Regions from separate parts of the Arthrobacter sp. P1_H7 genome, predicted to be linked through region 2. Evidence: riboswitches for the same ligand, from Rfam matches in the RefSeq annotation. Region 2 holds a riboswitch; the other holds the start of a gene.

Region 1 (10,409 bases), on a different contig from region 2:
CGATAACCCACTCCACCGTCCACGAAGCGAACGGCACCGCCACGAGTCCGGCGGCCAATGCCGCCAGGCTCCGGGACCTTGAACAGAGCAGCAGGTGCGCCACGAGGGCCGCAGCGAGGGAGGCGGTCACGCCCGCGAGTAACCCGGCGAAGTAGAGGCTCGCCGTTGTTCCGCCCGTCAAGCCGCCGTCGAGCACTGTGAAGGACTGGACGGCCGCCGTGAACTGAACCACCAGAACGCCGGCTGCCGCGCACCACGTCACCAGTCGCCGTCGGGCGGGGGACCAGATGCGCACCGCGAGTCCGGCCGCCGCACCTCCTACGGTGAGGAGGGCCACGATCGTGGTGAGTTCGTACTGGCTTAGCGGCAGTAACGACACAGGCATCTGGTCTGGAACGACCTCTGCGCCCCACAAGTTCTGCAACGGGAGCTGTGCGCCGGATACCAGCCAAGGGCCCAAGCCGAGCAATCCTGCCAGGATCCCGATCAGACACCCCCAAGCGGCATCCCCGGCGGGAGTCCTGCTTGGTGGTCTGCTGGGGGCTGCCTGTTCCATCGCTTGATCCGGAAGGCTCACGGAGGCTCCTTGCGTATGAGCGCTCTGGCGGGACGCGCATGAAAATGTAAAGTATCCCGTTCAGAATAAGGCGCCGAATGGACTAACGGCGAAGAGCTCCCGCCGTCGTCCGCGGGAACAGCGACTCAATTGAAATAAATTTTGCATCCTGCCCGGGAACCGGATAAATTGTGAGCTGTGTCACCGACCAGTGGCACAGCTTATGATCTGCGGCGGGAGAGTCCTGCCGGTACGTTCAGCAGGCGCCGTAGGAGCAAATCCTCCCCAGGAATCTCTCAGGCCCACGTACCGCCGCGGCAAGGCAACTCTGGAAAGCAGTCCGGGCAACCGGGCTCACCGACGGTGCAAGTGGCGCGCTGCTATCAGCAGGGCAAAACGGAAACTCTCAGGTCCAATACAGAGCGGGGAGGAACCCGAATCATCGTGGCGTCTTGATGCCACCTGAATTATGGAGTTCCTCTCATGACGGTTCAATCGTCCCCGTCCACCTTCGCAGACCGCCACATCGGCGCCCGCCGCCAGGCCGACATCGACACCATGCTCAAGGCCGTCGGCTACGACAGCGTTGATGGCCTCGTTGACAACGCGGTCCCCGATTCCATCCGCCAGGAAAAGCCCCTCACCCTGGACAGCGCCCTCAGCGAAGTCCAGGTGCTGGCCGAACTGCGCAAGCTTGCCTCCAAGAACAAGACGGCCGTGCAGATGATCGGCCAGGGCTACTACGACACCGTCACCCCGCCGGTGATCCGCCGCAACATCCTCGAAGCCCCCGCCTGGTACACCGCCTACACCCCGTACCAGCCGGAAATCTCCCAGGGACGCCTCGAGGCGCTGCTGAACTTCCAGACCATGGTCCAGGACCTCACCGCGCTCCCGGTGGCCAATGCGTCCCTCCTGGACGAGGCCACCGCGGTTGCCGAGGCCGTGCTTCTCATGCGCCGCGCCAACAAAAACAAGTCCGCTGCCGGGGCCAAGACCGTCCTCGACGCCGACTGCCTCCCGCAGACCATTGCCATCGTCAGGGGCCGAGCGGAGGCGCTGGGCTTCGAGGTGCAGGTCGCTGACCTCTCCGCCGGTCTGCCCGACGGCGACATCAACGGTCTCGTCCTCCAGCAGCCGGGCGTCTCCGGCCGGGTGTGGGACCAGTCCGGCGTGATCGCGGAGGCCAAGGAACGCGGCGCACTGGTCACCGTGGCGGCGGATCTGCTTGCCCTGACCCTGATCACCCCTCCGGGTGAGCAGGGGGCGGACATCGCCGTCGGCTCCACGCAGCGCCTGGGCGTGCCGCTGTTCTTCGGCGGCCCGCACGCCGCGTACATGGCGGTGCGCGAGGGCATGGAACGCACGCTCCCCGGCCGCATCGTAGGCGTCTCCAAGGACAACGCCGGCGTCCCGGCCTACAGGCTGGCCCTGCAGACCCGCGAGCAGCACATCCGCCGTGAGAAGGCCACGTCCAACATCTGCACCGCGCAGGCATTGCTGGCCATCGTGTCCTCGTTCTACGCCGTTTACCACGGCCCTGACGGGCTGAAAGCGATCGCCGAGACCGTCCACAACAACACCCGCGCCCTCGCCGCCACGCTGAAGATCGTCGGCCGCGAACTGGCGAGCGACTCCTTCTTCGATACCCTCACGGTCCGTGTGCCCGGCAAGGCCGCCAAGGTCATCGCCGCCGCCGAGGCCCGGGGCATCAACCTGCGGCTCATCGACGCGGACACAGTTGGCGTGTCCGTCGATGAAACCACGACGCCGGAGGTCCTCTCCGCGGTCGTCGTCGCCTTTGGCGCCGGTCCGGTGGTGGAGGCCAAGGGGTTCGAGCTGCCCGAGACGGTGCTGCGCACCTCCGAATTCCTGCAGCACCCGGTCTTCAACACGCACCGTTCCGAAACCCAGCTGCTGCGCTACATCCGCCGCCTCTCGGACCGTGACCTGGCCCTGGACCGCACCATGATCCCGCTGGGCTCCTGCACCATGAAGCTGAACGCCACGGCCGAGATGGAAGCCATCTCCTGGCCGGAGTTCGCCTCGATCCACCCGTTCGCCCCGGAATCCCAGACCGAGGGCTGGCGGGAACTCATCGGCGGTCTCGAGGCTGACCTCGCCGAAATCACGGGCTACGACCAGGTCTCCATCCAGCCCAACGCCGGCTCGCAGGGCGAGCTCGCCGGCCTGCTGGCGATCCGCGGCTACCACCTCTCCCGCGGGGACGCCCAGCGCAACGTCTGCCTCATCCCGGCTTCGGCCCACGGCACCAACGCGGCCTCAGCGGTGCTGGCCGGCATGAAGGTGGTTGTGGTGGCCACCGCCTCCGACGGCACGATCGACCACGCCGATCTTCAGGCGAAGATCGAGGCCAACAAGGACGCCCTGTCCTGCATCATGATCACCTACCCGTCTACCCACGGGGTGTACGACGCCGACGTCCGCGAGGTCTGCGACTCCGTGCATGCGGCCGGCGGGCAGGTCTACGTCGACGGCGCCAACCTCAACGCCCTCGTCGGGCTGGCCCAGCCGGGCAAGTTCGGCGGCGACGTTTCGCACCTGAACCTGCACAAGACCTTCTGCATCCCGCACGGTGGCGGCGGACCGGGCGTCGGCCCGGTTGCCGCTAAAGCGCACCTGGCGCCGTTTATGCCGGGGGACGCGAACAAGGCGCACGACGCCGGCGCTATCGAACCAGGAACTGGAGTTGCGATCTCCGCTTCACGTTACGGCTCGGCCGGCGTCTTGCCGATCTCCTGGGCCTACGTGAAGCTCATGGGCGGCCAGGGCCTCACCGAGGCCACCAAGTCCGCGCTGCTGGCGGCGAACTACATCGCATCCCGGCTGGATGAGCACTTCCCGGTGCTCTACACGGGGGAGAGCGGTCTGGTGGCCCACGAATGCATCCTGGATTTGCGGGGACTCACCGCCAGGACCGGCGTCACCGCCGAGGACGTGGCCAAGCGCCTCATCGACTTCGGCTTCCACGCCCCCACGCTGTCCTTCCCCGTGGCGGGCACCCTGATGGTGGAGCCCACCGAGTCCGAGGACCTGGCGGAGATCGACCGCTTCATCGAGGCGATGATCAGCATCCGCCGGGAGATCGACCAGGTCGCCCACGGCGATTTCACGGTGGAGAACTCCCCGCTGCGCAACGCACCCCACACGGCCGCCGCCGTCGTATCTTCCGACTGGGAGCGGGAGTACCCGCGCGAGCAGGCCGCATTCCCGGTCCACACACTCAGGCAGGACAAGTACTTCCCGCCGGTCGGGCGCATCGACGGCGCCGCCGGGGACCGCAACCTGGTCTGCTCCTGCCCGCCGCTTTCCGAATTCGAGAACTAAGGATCCCTGATGAGTGAGAATTACACCGCTCTCTACGAGCAGCACAAAAAAGCCGGCGCCTCCTTCACGGACTTCGGCGGCTGGCAGATGCCGCTCAAGTACGAATCGGAACTGGCCGAGCACCACGCCGTCCGCAACGCCGCGGGCCTGTTCGACCTCTCCCACATGGGCGAAGTCTGGGTCAGCGGCCCGGATGCCGCAGCGTTCCTGGACTACGCCCTGGCCGGGAAGCTCTCGGCGGTGGCCATAGGCAAAGCGAAGTACTCGCTGATCTGCCACGAGGACGGCGGCATCATCGATGACCTCATCTCTTACCGCCGTGGCGAGGACAAGTACCTCGTGGTCCCCAACGCCGGCAACGCTGCGGTGGTTACCGCGGCGCTGGCCGAACGGGCCGGTTCTGCCCAAGAAGGCCGGTTCGACGTGACGGTGGAGGATGTTTCCGCCGCGACCTCGCTGATCGCCGTCCAGGGCCCGAACGCAGAGGCCATTCTGCTGACCCTTGTCCCAGCCGAGCAACACTCGCTGGTCACCGAACTGAAGTACTACGCTGCGGTTGAAGTGCAGATCAACGGACAGGACCTGCTCCTCGCCCGCACCGGCTACACCGGCGAGGACGGCTTCGAAATTTACATTCCCAACGGGGACGCCGCCAGCCTCTGGGAAGCACTGCTGGAAACCGGCGCCAGCCACGGGCTCATCCCCGCCGGCCTGGCCTGCCGTGACTCGCTGCGTCTGGAAGCCGGCATGCCGCTCTATGGCAACGAACTCTCCCGCGAAGGCAACCCGTACGCGGCAGGCCTGGGCCCGGTCGTCTCGCTCGCCAAGGAGTCGGACTTCGTCGGCAAGGCCGCCCTGAGCGAGCTCAAGGCAGCCGGCGCAGGCTCCACGACGGGCCGCAAGCTCGTCGGGCTCAAGGGCCTGGGCCGCCGCGCCGCCCGCAGCCACTACCCGGTCCTCAAGGACGGCAACGTGGTGGGCGAAGTGACCTCCGGACAGCCCTCACCCACTTTGGGCTACCCCGTCGCCATGGCCTATGTCGACGTCGAACACGCCGCACCGGGCACAGCCCTGGACATTGACCTCCGCGGCAAGGCGGAGCCGTTCGAAGTCGTCGCGCTGCCGTTCTACAAGCGCCAAAAGTAGCCGGTCGCTGCTGGCTGAGCCTGCCGAAACCACATACGAACTTAAGGATTGAGATCAATGAGCAAAGTTGTAGCCGAACTGAAGTACTCCGCTGAACACGAGTGGGTTGCTGCCGACGGATCGGGCCCTGCAGGAATTGGGATTTCGGCCGTGGCCGCCGACGCCCTGGGCGACATCGTCTACGTGGACCTGCCCGAGGTCGGCTCCGCGGTGACCGCGGGGGAGACCTGCGGTGAGGTCGAATCGACCAAGTCCGTCTCGGACCTCTACGCCCCCGTCACCGGCGAGGTGGTGGAGATCAATGACGCCGTCGTTTCCGATCCGGCGCTGATCAACAGCGACCCGTACGGGGCCGGCTGGCTGTTCAAGGTCGCCGTGACCGAAGAAGGCCCACTGATGTCGGCCCAGGAGTACGCGTCCAAGAACGGCGGCGAACTGTGAGCGCCGCGACGGGTACCGTCGCGTTTGAGCAGGTCGTCTCCGCGAGCCTGGACGCGGACCTGTCCGCCCTGGATCCGGAGATCGCCGCGAAGATCGACGCCGAACTCACCCGGCAGCGGGACGGTTTGGAGATGATCGCCTCGGAGAACCACACCGCCAAAGCCGTGATGCAGGCGCAGGGTTCGGTGCTGACGAATAAGTACGCCGAGGGTTACCCGGGCAAGCGCTACTACGGCGGCTGTGAGCATGTTGACGTGGTGGAGCAGCTCGCGATCGACCGGGTCAAGGCCCTGTTCGGCGCGGAGTACGCCAACGTGCAGCCGCACTCGGGCGCGCAGGCGAACGCTTCGGTGATGCATGCCCTGATCCGGCCCGGGGACACCATCATGGGCCTGAACCTGGCGCACGGCGGGCACCTCACCCACGGGATGCGGATCAACTTCTCCGGCCGGCTCTACAACGTCATCCCGTACCAGGTCCGCGAGGAGGACCACCGGATCGACATGGCCGAGGTCGAGCGCCTGGCCCAGGAGCACAAGCCGGCGCTGATCGTTGCCGGCTGGTCCGCCTACGCCCGCCAGCTCGACTTCGCCGAGTTCCGCCGGATCGCGGACTCCGTCGGCGCGTACCTGATGGTGGACATGGCGCACTTCGCCGGCCTCGTCGCGGCCGGGCTGCACCCGTCCCCGGTCCCGCACGCCCACGTCACCACCTCCACCACGCACAAGACCCTCGCCGGTCCGCGCGGCGGCATCATCCTCTCCAACGACGCCGACATCGCCAAGAAGATCAACTCGGCGGTGTTCCCCGGGCAGCAGGGCGGCCCGCTGGAGCACGTGATCGCCGGCAAGGCCGTGGCCTTCAAGATCGCCGCGTCCGAAGAGTTCAAGGAGCGCCAGGAGCGGGTGCTGGCCGGCGCCCGGATCCTGGCCGAGCGGCTGGTCCAGCCGGATGTGACCGCGAAGGGGATCAACGTGATCTCCGGCGGCACCGACGTGCACCTGGTCCTGGTGGACCTGCGCAACTGCGAGCTCAACGGGCAGGAAGCCGAGGACCGCCTCGCGGAAATCGACATCACGGTCAACCGCAACGCCGTCCCGTTCGATCCGCGCCCGCCGATGGTCACCTCCGGGTTGCGGATCGGCACCCCGGCGCTGGCCACCCGCGGCTTCGGCGAGGCCGCCTTCGCCGAGGTGGCGGACATCATTGCTGAGGCTTTGACCGCCGACGCCGGCGCGGACCTGTCCGGGCTCCGCTCCCGGGTGGAGGCCCTCGCCGCCGCCCACCCGCTCTACCCCTCGGTTGCTAACCTCGCCTAGCGCTCAATGGGCGCATCATCGCACCGGTCCAGGGTCATTGGGGGGCCGGGACCGGTGCGGTGAGCCCCGCCTCTAGTCATTGACCATCATTCTCTTTCTCCGCGGAAGGTACGCATCATGGCAGTTGGAGTCTTCGACCTCTTTTCCATCGGGATAGGGCCGTCCAGTTCGCACACCGTTGGCCCCATGCGGGCCGCCGCCGTGTTTGCTGAAGAACTCAAGTCCCTCGGCAGGCTGGCGGAGGTGGCGTCGCTGCGGGTGGACCTTTACGGCTCGCTCGCTGCCACGGGCCACGGCCACGGCACGATGACCGCGATCCTGCTGGGCCTGGAGGGCTTCCACCCCGAGCAGATCCTCCCCGAGGAAGTGGAGGAGCGGCTGGCCGCGATCGCCGGGACCGGCACGCTGCAGTTGGGCGGGGCTGTGTCCCTGCCGTATGGGGTGAAGGACATCGTCCTGCGGCCGCTGACCATCCTGCCCCGGCACACCAACGGCATGACGTTCACGGTTTCCGGTGCCGACGGCGAGGCGCTGCACCAGGCCACGTTCTTCTCCGTCGGCGGCGGCTTCATTGTCCGTGAAGGCGAGGAGGACGCGGCGCAGCAGGAGCTCGACGAATCCAAGAAGGAACTGCCGTTGCCGTTCCGCACGGCCGCCGAACTGCTGGAACACTGCCGGAAGACCTCGCTGAGCATCAGCGAGGTGATGCGGATCAACGAAGAGGACAGCCGGACCGAGGCGGAGATCCGGGAAGGGCTGCTGCACATCTACTCGGTGATGGAAGGCTGCGTCGAGGTCAGCCTCAAACGTGAAGGGCTGCTGCCCGGCGGGCTCAAGGTCCGCCGCCGCGCCCCGGACTGGCACAAACGGCTCATGAAGGAAACCCTCGGCCAGGACCCCGACTACCGGGACCCGAAGTACTGGCAGGAATGGGTCAACCTGATCGCGCTGGCCGTGAACGAGGAAAACGCCTCGGGCGGGCGCGTGGTCACCGCCCCCACCAACGGCGCCGCCGGCATCATCCCGGCCGTGCTCTACTACGCGCTGCACTTCGCCCCCGGCATGGACAAGGCCACCCAGGCCGACCGCGACGAGACGATCGTCAAGTTCCTGTTGACCGCCGGCGCGATCGGGGTGCTGTACAAGGAGCAGGCCTCGATTTCCGGTGCGGAGGTCGGCTGCCAGGGCGAGGTCGGCTCGGCGTCCTCGATGGCCGCCGCGGCCCTGGCCGAAGTCATGGGCGGCACGCCCCAGCAGGTGGAGAACGCCGCGGAAATCGCGATGGAGCACAACCTGGGCCTGACCTGCGATCCGATTGGCGGGCTCGTCCAGGTCCCGTGCATCGAACGCAACGCGATCGCCGCCGCCAAAGCCATCAACGCCGCCAAAATGGCCCTCTGGGGCGACGGCACGCACCGGGTCTCCCTCGACGAGGTCATCGTGACCATGCGCGAAACCGGCAAGGACATGAGCTCCAAATACAAGGAAACGGCCATGGGCGGCCTCGCCGTCAACGTCGTCGAATGCTGAAGGAAAGAGAACTAATGACACTGGCACCAGAAGGCCGGAAGATGCTGCGCATTGAGCAGCGAAACGCGGCCACACCGGTGGAACGGAAGCCGGAATGGATCAAGGCCAAGGTCCAGATGGGCCCCGAGTTCGTCCAGCTCAAGAACCTCGTCAAGAAGGAGGGCCTCCACACGGTGTGTGAGGAGGCCGGCTGCCCGAACATCTTCGAATGCTGGGAGGACAAGGAAGCCACGTTCCTGATCGGCGGCTCCGAATGCACCCGGCGCTGCGACTTCTGCCAGATCGACACCGGCAAGCCCTCCCCCGTGGACATGTTCGAGCCCACCAAGGTGGCCCGCTCGGTCCAGGCCATGGCCCTGCGCTACGCCACCGTCACCGGCGTGGCCCGCGACGACCTCGCCGATGAGGGCGTCTGGCTCTACGCCGAGACGGTCCGCAAGATCCACGAACTGAACCCGGGCACCGGCGTCGAACTGCTGATCCCGGACTTCTCCGGCAAGCCCGAGCACATCGAGGCGATCTGCGACTCCAGGCCCGAGGTCTTCGCCCACAACGTCGAAACCGTGCCCCGGATCTTCAAGCGGATCCGCCCGGCGTTCCGTTACGACCGCTCCCTGGACGTCATCACCCAGGGCCGCAAGCTCGGCATGGTGACCAAGTCCAACCTGATCCTGGGCATGGGCGAGACCCGCGAGGAAATCTCCGAGGCGCTGCGGGACCTGCACGAGGCCGGCTGCGACCTGATCACCATCACCCAGTACCTGCGCCCCTCCGAACGGCACCTGCCGGTGGACCGCTGGGTCAAGCCGCAGGAATTCGTGGACCTGCAGAACGAAGCGGACCAGATCGGCTTCCTCGGCGTCATGTCCGGACCCCTGGTCCGTTCCTCCTACCGCGCCGGCCGGCTCTGGGCCACCGCGATGCGTAAGAAAGGCCGGGAAATCCCGGCCCAGCTCGCGCACATCGAAAGCTCCGGAAGCACCCGCCAGGAAGCCAGCACCCTGCTCGCGGCTACGGCCTGAACAACCCAACCCTGATGCCCAAAAACCTGATGCCCAAAAAATCTGATGTTCAGAGAGGACCAATGATGTTCCCCATCAGAATAGAAATCATCCCTTCCGCGGGGATCGTTGAGCGCGTCACGGACCTGGTGCCGTTGACCACGACGCTCACGGTGACGTGCCTGCCCCATCACGGCATCGAGCGGACCATGCGCACTGCCGTGCAGCTTGGTGTGCTGGGCTACACCGTCATCCCGCATCTCGCCGCGCGGACCCTGCATGACCGGGCCGAGCTGACCGGAATCCTCCGCGACTGCGATGCCGCCGGCATCCGCGAGGTGTTTGTCATCGGCGGGGACCGGAAGCAGCCGGCCGGCCCGTATGAGTCCGCCCTTCCTCTGCTGGAGGACATCGCGCAGTACTCCGGCGGGTTGATGCGGGCAGGCATTGCGGGCTACCCGGAGGGCCACCCCTTCGCCGGGCCCGTGGACGTGCTGGATGCGCTCCTGGCAAAGCAGCACCTGGCCTCGCACGTTGTGACCCAGATGTGCTTCGCTCCGGAGAAAATCCTTGATTATGCGGCGCTCCTGCGCCGCGAAGGCGTTGAGCTGCCCGTCTGGGCTGGGGTGGCAGGGTCCGTGCCCCGGACCAAGCTGGTCTCCCTGGCGACGCAGATCGGCGTCGGAAGTTCCCTGAAGTTCCTGAGCCGGAAGGGTCCGCTGGCCCGCAAACTCCTGAGCGGCGACCTCTACTCGCCGCAAAGCCTGGTGTCCAGGCTGGAAAGCCAGCCTGGCAACCTCGCGGGCATCCATCTCTACAGCTTCAACAGCCTTGACTCTGTTCCCGGCGGACCGGGTCAGGCGCCCACCTCAGCAGCACTCCAGACAGCATTGATTCGAGGAGCAGCACGTGACAACTGAAACCGTAACTTCCCACCAGGAACCGCATCTTGAGCGGCAGCTCAGCAACAGGCACATCCAGCTGATCGCCATTGGCGGCGCCATCGGCACCGGCCTGTTCATGGGCTCGGGCAAAACCATCTCCGCGGCCGGACCCTCCGTCATCTTC
Region 2 (10,409 bases):
GCAACGCCCTGGCCCGGGTGCAGTCAGTGGCGGCGCTCTCCGCCGACCAGGTCTGGGTAGTAGTCGACGCCGGACGCAAGCACGAGGACACGGCGCGCTGGGTCGGTGTGCTCTCCGCCCAGCTCAACGTGACCGCTGTGGCGGTGGTGGGCGCGTCGGAGACCGGGTCACCTGAAAGCGTCAACGGACTGGCACTGCCCGTGGGCTGGATCGACGGGCGCCCCGCCGGGCCGGAACCGACATGGCAGAACCGGCGGGAATCGTACGATGCTCCCCGGGCCGAAGGGTAGATTGAGAAGATGCTGGTACTTACACGCAAGCCGGGCGAACAGATCATGATCGGCGACGGCATCGTCATCACTGTTCTGGAAGGCCGCGGCGACGGTGTTCGGATAGGCATTGAGGCGCCCAGGGGTGTGCCGATCCAGCGCCGGGAAGTCATCGAAGCCATCGCGGCTGCGAACCTCGCGGCGGCGGAAGCGGGCCCGGACGCCGAGGATGCGCTGCGCGGACTCATGCCACCGCGCGCAACTCCCGCCGACGGCTGAGGACCCGCTCCGGATCAGACGTGGTCCCCGCCGAGATACTGGGCCAGAAGCGGCTGGGCTGAACGCCGGACCACGGCCAGGGACCGCTCCAGGTTTCCGCCCGTGGTCAATTGGTCCAGCAGCCCGGCCGTGCCCGCCGGGCCGGGGCGTCCCGGCATCGGGAGGTTCCGCAGTGCCTCCTCGTTCACGCTGGAAGCCTCGCCCAGCCGGGCCAGGAGTGTGTGCAGCGTGTCCAGATGCTCGCGCAGGATCTCGGGCCAGGGCCCGGCGGGCGCGGCCGCAACCAGTTCGACGAGCGTGGTCTGTGCCGGCAAACCCCATTCGGCCGCCACGGCAGCAGATTCGACGCTCCGGGCCAGGGCCTCGAAGCGTAGGCGGTCCAGCACGGTTTCAATCTCGGAGGCCATGAAGTTCAGCCATTCCAGATTCCCGGCCACGACATGCAGACGCTGCGTTTCCAGCCTGAAGAGGAGCAGCTCCAGCTGCCGCCGCTCCTGCCACAGTGCCGCGGAGAGATCACTTGCGCTCATGGGCCCCATTCTCTTTCCGCCCTGTGAATCACAGCTTCGGGGCGGTCACCGCATTTTTCGCACAGCTTTTCCCTGAGGGTACACGCAGATCTTGGAACAGGTGATAAGTTTCCTCCATGGGTGCTGCGCCCTACTTGCGAACGCTGACTCCTATGGGGGGAGCACCGGTCGGTTTTGGGTGCGGCTCTCGGCGTTTTAAGGGTCGAGGACCCTTCGGATCCGGTCTCATGGGGGGACACAGTATTGAATCGCGTGGAACGCAACGAGATGGTCACGCAGCACCTTCCGCTGGTGGGGTATCTCGTCTCAGATTTGTGCTCGAAGGCGTCACACCTTTCTCGCGATGATTTGGCTTCAGCCGGCGCTATTGCCCTGATCACCTCGGCCGATTCGTTCGATCCAGGCCTCGGTGTGCCGTTCGGTGCTTTCGCGCGCAGGCGCATCCTTGGTGCCTTCGCGGACGAGATGCGGGCCAGCGACTGGGCCACCCGATCCGCCCGCCGGCGGATCAAGGAAACCATGTCCGTGCAGGAAACCCTGGCGTCGGCCCTGGGCCGCACCCCCACTGTGGACGAGATCGCCTCCGCCCTGGGTGTCCAGCAGAGCGTTGTGGAGGCCGCGCTCGCGGATGCCTCACGCACATTGACGCCCCTCGACGAGGCCGTCGTGGATACCTTGGCGGCCGAAACCCTGACGCCGGAACACTCTGTGCTCGCGGACGAACGGCTCCAGTACCTGCGGGCCGCCGTGAAATCCCTCCCGGAACGGATGCGCTACGTGGTGGAGGAGATCTACTTCGGCGACCGGACGGTCAAAGACCTCGCCGCGGAACTCGGATCCACGCACGCAGCGGTGTCCCAGCAGCGTTCGGAGGCCATCCGGCTCATGCGTGACGGCCTGACCGCCCACTACGCCGACGACCCCGAGCAGCCGTTCCAGCCCCAGTCCCGGATCACCCCGAGGCGGCGCAACGACTACCTCACCCAGCTGTCCGATTCCACCTCCGGCGGCATCACACGGGCCGTGTTCCCCCGGGGGCCCATCCTCAACGAGGCCGTCTAAACCGCCCCAAAAACGGTTAGTAAGCCGACTTAGTAAGCTGACCGAGAAATTCCTCCCAGAACCGTCGCGGCCCGGCGCCGCCCTGCGGTAGCGTCGGAAGCATCGGCCGGGGTGCCAGCAAGCGGCACGCGCGGCCCGCACGGCACCGGTTCTATCGAGGAGGATTCATGAAAGCATCACCCACATTGACGACCAACCTGCAGGCAGTCCTGGTGGACCTGATCGAACTCCACGTTCAGGGCAAGCAGGCACACTGGAACATCGTCGGGACCAACTTCCGGGACCTTCACCTCCAGCTGGACGAGATCATCGACGCCGCCCGGGGATTCGCGGACGACCTCGCCGAGCGCATGCGTGCCCTCCACGCCCTCCCGGACGGCCGAAGCTCCACGGTTTCCAAGTCCACCGCACTGGCCGAGTTCCCGGCGGGCCTGATCAACACGAAGGACGCCATCGAGCGGATTGTCGCCGCGCTTGAGGCGGCCGTCGGCACCATGCGCAAGGTCCATGACGAAGTGGACGAGGAAGATCCCACCACCGCGGATCTGCTGCACGAGTTCATCGCCAAGTTTGAGCAGTACGCCTGGATGGTGAATGCCGAGACCATGCGGGCCGGCGCCGGGTATCCTCCCGGCGCCGGACGCTCGTGTTTAAGCGGCGGAACCCCGTGACGCTGACGGCGGCCGCTGAGCCCTATTTGGCCTTCGGCACCGACCGTAGGACGACGGCGGCCAGGACACAGGCCCCGGACATCAGGACCAGCGCAATTGACGCCGTGACGTGCACGCCCGAGTCGAAGGCGGTGCGCGCGGCCGCCGTCACGGCCTCCGCCAGAGGCGCCGGCAGCATCCGGGCCAGATCCACAGCGCCGGCCAGGGTTTCACCGGCCTGGCTGGTAGCCGCGGCCGGGGCGAGCTCGGACACGCCCGCGGGGAGCCGGAGATTGCCCTGGTAGGAGGCAGTCAGGATTGAGCCGAGGATCGCCGTTCCCAGCAGGGACCCCACTTCGTAGCCGGTCTCGGAGATGGCGGCGGCGGCCCCCGACTTGTCGGCGGGCGCGGCGCCCAGGATCAGGTCATTGGAGATCGTCTCCGCCGCGCCGACCCCCAGGCAGAGCACCAGCAGGGCGGCAAGGAGGAGCGACGGGCCTTGGCTGTGGTCGCCGAATGCCACCAGGAAATAGCCCGCCGCGCTCAGCAGCAGGCCGCCGGCCACCACAAAGCCGGGCCGCACCTTGCGCACCAGCGGGACCACGAGCAGCCCTGCTACGACTGTGGCGATGAGGGCCGGGACCATGGCGACGCCGGACGCCGAGGGGGACTGGCCTTCCAGCAGCTGCAGGTGCTGGGCCAGGAAGAGAATGAAGCCATTGAAGGAGAATAGTGCCAGGACGTTGGCCACGATGGCCGTACTGAAGATCCGGTTGCCAAACAGGCTGACATCGAGCATCGGCGCGGTGCTTTGGTCTGTCCTGTGGGCTGCACTGTGGCCTCTGGCCAGGTTGCGCTGCCGCCGGATGAACACATACCCCATGAGCAGGCCGGTTCCGATGCTCGCGAAGGCCTCGGGAGCAGGCCCGTGGGTGGCGAGGGACTTGATCCCGTAGACCACCGGCACCATGACCAGCAGGGACAGGACAATGCTGGGCACGTCCACCCGGCCCGGCTGCGGGTCGCGGGATTCCGGGATCAGCGCCGGGCCGAGCAGCAGCAGGGGCAGGATGATCGGTACCGCGACCAGCAGGACGGCGCCCCACCAGAAGTGTTCCACCAGCCAGCCGCCGGCAATCGGGCCGAGGGCGGCGCCGCCGGAGAAGCCTGCGGCCCAGATCGCCACGGCCAGCCTGCGCCGGTTGGGCTGCGGAAAGATGTTCCGGATCAGTGACAGCGTGGACGGCATGAGCATGGCGCCGAACAGGCCAAGCCCGGCGCGGCCGGCGATCAGCCATTCGGCGCTCGGCGCGAACGCCGTCACGGCCGACACCGCGGCGAAACCCGCGCTGCCGACGAAGAGCAGCCGGCGCCGGCCGATCCTGTCGCCCAGGGAGCCCATCGCAACCAGGAGCCCGGCCAGGACCAGGGGATAGGCGTCGACGATCCAGAGCAGTTCGACGCCGGAAGCGGTCAGGCTGCTGGCGATGGCCGGCAGGGCGAACGTGAGCGCGGTGTTGTCCACGGCCACGAGCAGGACGGGGAACATCAGCAGGGCCAGGGCGACCCAGTCACGCCACGGTGCCCGGGGGGCGGTGGTCGCCGGAGTGCTGGTGGCTGGGGTGATCGATGCGATGCTCATGAACGTAACTATACCGTCTGGACGGTACAGTTAAGAAATGCGCGGCCGGACAGGCATGATGGGAGGCATGCCCAGGAAACCCGTCGCCCGCGAGGCCGTACTCGATGCCTTCGAATCCCTGCTCATCGAAGTCGGCGAACGCGCCGCGACGCTCGACGCCGTCGCGCGCCGGGCCGGCGTCTCCAAGGGCGGCCTGCTCTACCACTTCCCGACCAAGGAGGCGATGATCGCGGTCCTGCTGGAACGGCTGGACCGGCTTCTGGCCGCGGATGTTGCGGCCATGGCGGCAGCCCCCGAGGGGGCGGCGGCATACTTCATCAAGTCCTCGGTGTGGGCGGACACGCCTATGGACCGGGTCTTCGTGGCGGCCACGCGGCTCGCCGAGGTGGCACACGGGGAAACCCTCCGCCGCTTCGCCGCCGGCCAGGCGAGCTGGCTGGAACTGCTGGCGGCCGACGTCGGGCCAGCCATGGCGAAGGCCGTCCTGTACATGGGGGACGGGCTGTACTTCAACGCGATGCTGACCCGCGGCCCCGGCGGGCCCCTGCCGGAAGTCGAAGCGGACGTCCAGGGCCTGCTGGCCGCCGTCGAGCGCCTGCGCGGCTGACGCCCCCCCCCCGAGCCCAGCCACCCCCGCCGAAGTCGCCGGACGCCTCCGGGCTCGCCGGAAAGTTGCGGCGACCCCGGACGTTTCCGGCGAATTCGCGCCGCCGGATTTCCCGGCGGGCGGCTCGACGGCCGTAACCTGGGTCCGCCGCCGGGAGGGAGTTTGCGGACGCGCGCCCGGCATAGGACAATGAGAGCTGTGACTGTTGTCACCCCCAATTGAATACGCCTTTGATCTGCGGCGGGAGAGTCCTGCAAGTAGGTACAAGCAGGCGCCGTAGGAGCAAACCCTCCCCAGGAATCTCTCAGGCCCATGTACCGCCGCGGCAAGGCATCTCTGGAAAGTAGCAGGCGTGTCCCAGACATGCTGTGCTCACCGACGGTGCAAGCGGAGCCTTGAAACGCAGGCTGCGCGGAAACTCTCAGGTCCAATACAGAGCGGGGAGGAACCCGAATCAATGTGGCGTACCCTGCGCCGCCTGAGTTATGGAGTTCCTTGTGACTGTTACCCCAGCCTCCACGTCCTTCGTTGACCGGCACATCGGCGCGCGCCGCCAGGCCGACGTCGACGCCATGCTGAAGGCTGTCGGCTACGACACCGTCGACGCCCTGGTGGACACCGCCGTTCCGAAGGATATCCGTCAGGACGCCGACCTCGCGCTCGCCGCGGCCCTGAGCGAGGTCGAAGTCCTCGCCGAGCTGCGCAAGCTGGCGTCGAAGAACAAGACCGCCGTGCAGATGATCGGGCAGGGCTACTACGACACGCTCACCCCGCCGGTGATCCGCCGCAACATCCTCGAAGCCCCGGCCTGGTACACCGCGTACACGCCCTACCAGCCGGAGATCTCCCAGGGCCGGCTCGAGGCGCTGCTGAACTTCCAGACCATGGTCCAGGACCTCGTCGGCCTGCCGATCGCCAACGCCTCCCTGCTGGACGAAGCCACCGCCGTCGCCGAGGCCGTGCTGATGATGCGCCGCGCCAACAAGAACAAGGCCGCCCACGACGGCAAGACCGTCCTGGACGCCGACTGCCTGCCGCAGACCATCGCGATCGTCAAGGGCCGCGCCGAAGCCCTCGGCTTCGAGGTCGAGGTCGCCGACCTCTCCAAGGGCCTGCCCGACGGCGTCATCAACGGCGTCGTCCTGCAGCAGCCGGGCGTCTCCGGCCGCGTGTTCGACCACACCGCCGTGATCGCCGACGCCAAGGAACGCGGCGCCCTCGTCACCGTCGCCGCAGACCTCCTCTCCCTGACCCTCATCACGTCCCCGGGCGAGCAGGGGGCTGATATCGCCGTCGGCTCCGCCCAGCGCTTCGGCGTGCCGCTGTTCTTCGGCGGCCCGCACGCGGCCTACATGGCCGTGCAGAAGGGGCTCGAGCGCTCCATGCCCGGCCGCCTCGTGGGCGTCTCCAAGGACAACGCCGGCGTCCCGGCCTACCGCCTGGCCCTGCAGACCCGCGAGCAGCACATCCGCCGCGAGAAGGCCACCTCCAACATCTGCACCGCCCAGGCCCTGCTGGCCATCGTGGCTTCCTTCTACGCCGTCTACCACGGCCCGGACGGGCTGAAGGCAATCGCCCAGTCGGTCCACGTCCACGCCAAGACCATCGCCGCCTCCCTGAAGGCCGCCGGCCTGGACGTGCTGCACACCTCCTTCTTCGACACCATCACCGTCTCGGTGCCGGGCCGGGCAGCAGAGATCATCGCGGCAGCCGACGCCAAGGGCGTCAACCTGCGCGCCATCGACGCCGACACCGTCGGCATCTCCGCCGATGAGGCCACGACGGTGGGAGTCGTCGCCGACGTCATTGCCGCGTTCGGCGCGTCCGTGACAGACACCACTGAAGGCTTCGGCCTGGACCCCGCCGTCGAGCGCACCTCCGACTACCTCCAGCACCCGGTGTTCAACACGCACCGTTCCGAGACGCAGCTGCTGCGTTACATCCGCCGCCTCTCGGACCGTGACCTGGCCCTGGACCGCACCATGATCCCGCTGGGTTCGTGCACCATGAAGCTGAACGCCACGGCCGAGATGGAAGCCATCTCCTGGCCGGAGTTCGCCTCGATCCACCCCTTCGCCCCGGAATCCCAGACCGCCGGCTGGCGTGAACTGATCGAGGACCTCGAGGCCCAGCTGACCGAGATCACCGGCTACGACCAGGTCTCCATCCAGCCCAACGCCGGCTCCCAGGGCGAGCTCGCCGGGCTGCTGGCGATCCGCGGCTACCACTTCTCCCGCGGTGACGAGCAGCGCAACATCTGCCTGATCCCGGCGTCCGCGCACGGCACGAACGCGGCCTCCGCCGTGCTGGCCGGCATGAAGGTCGTGGTCGTGGCCACCGCCTCCGACGGCACGATCGACCACGCGGACCTGACCGCCAAGATCGAGCTGCACAAGGACGCCCTGTCCTGCATCATGATCACCTACCCCTCCACGCACGGGGTGTATGACGCCGACGTCCGCGAGGTCTGCGACGCGATCCACGCCGCCGGCGGCCAGGTCTACATCGACGGCGCCAACCTCAACGCCCTGGTCGGCCTGGCCCAGCCCGGCATGTTCGGCGGCGACGTCTCGCACCTGAACCTGCACAAGACCTTCTGCATCCCGCACGGCGGCGGCGGACCCGGCGTCGGCCCGGTCGCGGCCAAAGCCCACCTGGCCCCGTTCATGCCGGGCAACGCGGCGGACCCGGCCAACGGCGCCGACGGCACCCCGATCTCCGCCTCCCGCTACGGCTCGGCCGGCGTGCTGCCGATCTCCTGGGCGTATGTGAAGCTCATGGGCGGCCGCGGCCTCACCGAGGCCACCAAGTCGGCCCTGCTGGCGGCGAACTACATCGCGGCCCGCCTGAACGACTCCTTCCCGGTGCTCTACACCGGCGAAGGCGGCCTCGTGGCGCACGAGTGCATCCTGGACCTGCGCGAACTCACGGCCAAGACCGGCGTGACCGCCGAGGACGTGGCCAAGCGCCTGATCGACTACGGCTTCCACGCCCCGACCCTGGCGTTCCCGGTGGCCGGCACCCTGATGGTGGAGCCCACCGAATCCGAGGACCTCGGCGAGATCGACCGCTTCATCACGGCCATGGTCGCCATCCGCGCCGAGATCGACCAGGTGGCCCACGGCGACTTCACCGTGGAGCACAGCCCGCTGCGCAACGCCCCACACACGGCCGCCGCCGTCATCAGCACCGACTGGACCCGCGAGTACCCGCGCGAACAGGCCGTCTTCCCGGTCCACACGCTCAAGCAGGACAAGTACTTCCCGCCCGTCGGCCGCATCGACGGCGCCGCCGGGGACCGCAACCTGATCTGCTCGTGCCCTCCCCTCGAAGCCTTCGAAGACCACACAGACGACTCCGCCAACTAAGGACAGCCAACGATGACTGAGAACTGCACGGCACTTTACGAAGAGCACAAGAAGCTCGGCGCCTCCTTCACGGACTTCGGCGGCTGGCAGATGCCGCTGAAGTACAGCTCCGAACTCGCCGAACACCACGCCGTCCGCAAGTCCGCGGGCCTGTTCGACCTCTCCCACATGGGCGAAGTCTGGGTCACCGGCCCCGACGCCGCCGCCTTCCTGGACTATGCCCTCGTCGGCAAGATCTCCGCGATGGCGATCGGCAAGGCCAAGTACTCGCTGATCTGCAACGAGGACGGCGGCATCATCGACGACCTCATCACCTACCGCCGCCCCTCAGCAAAAGATGACGAACAGAAGTTCCTCGTGGTCCCCAACGCGGGCAACGCCAAGGTAGTCGCCGAGACCCTCGCCGAACGGGCTGGGTCCGGAAAAGACGGCGGGTTCGACGTCACCGTCCGTGACGCGTCCGCCGAGACCTCGCTGATCGCCGTGCAGGGACCCAAGGCCCAGGAGATCCTGCTGCGCCTGGTCCCCGCCGCGCAGCACGAGCTCGTCACCGGCCTGAAGTACTACGCTGCAGTGGATGTCCCGTTCATGTTCGGCGGAGCCAGCCAGGACCTCCTGCTGGCCCGCACGGGTTACACCGGTGAAGACGGCTTCGAAATCTTCGTCGCGAACGACGACGCCGCCGCCCTCTGGCAGGCACTCGTCGCCATCGCCGAGGACGGCGAGCTGACCCCCGCCGGGCTCGCGTCCCGCGACTCGCTCCGCCTCGAGGCCGGTATGCCGCTCTACGGCAACGAGCTCTCCCTCGAAGGCGATCCGTTCGCCGCCGGCCTGGGCCCCGTCGTCGCGCTGTCCAAGGAAGACGACTTCATTGGCAAGGCTGCTCTCGCCGCCAAGAAGGAAGCCGGCGCCGGCGCCACCACGGGCCGCAAGCTCGTCGGGCTCAAGGGCCTCGGACGCCGGGCCGGCCGCGGCCACTACCCGGTCCTCAAGGACGGCAACGTCGTCGGTGAGGTCACCTCCGGCCAGCCCAGTCCGAGCCTCGGTTACCCGGTCGCGATGGCCTACGTCGACGTCGAATTGACCGAGCCCGGCACCGCCGTGGACATTGACCTCCGCGGCAAGGCCGAGCCCTTCGAAGTGGTCGCACTGCCTTTCTACAAGCGCGTCAAGTAGTCCACCGTGGCCGGGGCCATGGCTGGCTCCGGCGCCGGTCGGCTGGATTTTCACGCGTGCTCGCTCGTTTGACCCGCCGTCCCCCTCGCCTCGCAAGCTCGGCCAGGGAACCCCGACGGCGGTCACTCGCTTAGACGCACGCTTCCGAAAACCCAGCCGACCGGCCCCTCGAGAACACCTCACCTCCCGTACGAGGCGCCCTTTGAAGCGCCTTCGAAAGCCAAAGGTGCTGGGGATGAACCGCCTGCCGCGGGTTGGCTTGTCCCAACGGTGCGCCACGCAAGCTCGATCATTGGGGGTTGAGCTTGATGACACCCTTGAAGCCAAGAAGCAGCCCGGCTCTAGAAGAATACGAAAGGCCACGGTTTCTTCCCGGAGAACAGGTGGCCCCGAAAACTGAACTGAATAGCGGCGGGTGAGGGGATTCCGGAAGCGTGCGTCTAAGCGAGGAACGAGCGAGCACGCGGAGGAATTGCCTCACCCGCCACCCAACCCAGCCACAATTGTCGTGGCCCACGACTTTTCAAACGTAAAGGAAAAACACATGGCAAAAGTTGCCCCTGAACTGCAGTACTCCGACGAGCACGAGTGGGTTGCGCGGGAGGCCGGGAACGTAGTGTCCATCGGCATCTCCGCTGTCGCCACCGACGCCCTGGGCGACATCGTCTACGTGGACCTGCCCGAGGTCGGCTCCGCGGTGACCGCGGGGGAGACCTGCGGTGAGGTCGAGTCGACCAAGTCCGTCTCGGACCTCTACGCCCCGGTCACGGGCGAGGTCACCGAAATCAACACGGCCGTCGTCGATGACCCCGCGCTGATCAACAGC

What was found. Region 2 has a riboswitch for glycine ahead of gcvP (aminomethyl-transferring glycine dehydrogenase). Riboswitches for the same ligand answer to the same signal wherever they lie in the genome.
Region 1: it holds a riboswitch for glycine, as region 2 does, so the genes downstream of both, gcvP (aminomethyl-transferring glycine dehydrogenase) here and gcvP (aminomethyl-transferring glycine dehydrogenase) in region 2, are expected to answer to the same signal.

Annotation. Positions count from the first base shown of each region.
Region 1 is NZ_JBFUCO010000010.1:48,938-59,346, reverse strand. It holds gene AC1DXI_RS11200 (hypothetical protein) at 1-385, opposite strand, end outside; glycine riboswitch at 781-878, shown strand; glycine riboswitch at 880-987, shown strand; gene gcvP (aminomethyl-transferring glycine dehydrogenase) at 1,040-3,904, shown strand; gene gcvT (glycine cleavage system aminomethyltransferase GcvT) at 3,914-5,050, shown strand; gene gcvH (glycine cleavage system protein GcvH) at 5,108-5,491, shown strand; gene glyA (serine hydroxymethyltransferase) at 5,488-6,810, shown strand; gene AC1DXI_RS11175 (L-serine ammonia-lyase) at 6,928-8,340, shown strand; gene lipA (lipoyl synthase) at 8,355-9,362, shown strand; gene AC1DXI_RS11165 (methylenetetrahydrofolate reductase) at 9,425-10,261, shown strand; gene cycA (D-serine/D-alanine/glycine transporter) at 10,251-10,409, shown strand, end outside.
Region 2 is NZ_JBFUCO010000019.1:2,428-12,836, reverse strand. It holds gene AC1DXI_RS17935 (hypothetical protein) at 1-290, shown strand, start outside; gene AC1DXI_RS17930 (carbon storage regulator) at 300-548, shown strand; gene flgN (flagellar export chaperone FlgN) at 563-1,078, opposite strand; gene AC1DXI_RS17920 (sigma-70 family RNA polymerase sigma factor) at 1,331-2,140, shown strand; gene AC1DXI_RS17915 (Dps family protein) at 2,308-2,811, shown strand; gene AC1DXI_RS17910 (MFS transporter) at 2,834-4,432, opposite strand; gene AC1DXI_RS17905 (TetR/AcrR family transcriptional regulator) at 4,500-5,039, shown strand; glycine riboswitch at 5,271-5,369, shown strand; glycine riboswitch at 5,371-5,485, shown strand; gene gcvP (aminomethyl-transferring glycine dehydrogenase) at 5,525-8,407, shown strand; gene gcvT (glycine cleavage system aminomethyltransferase GcvT) at 8,420-9,583, shown strand; gene gcvH (glycine cleavage system protein GcvH) at 10,128-10,409, shown strand, end outside.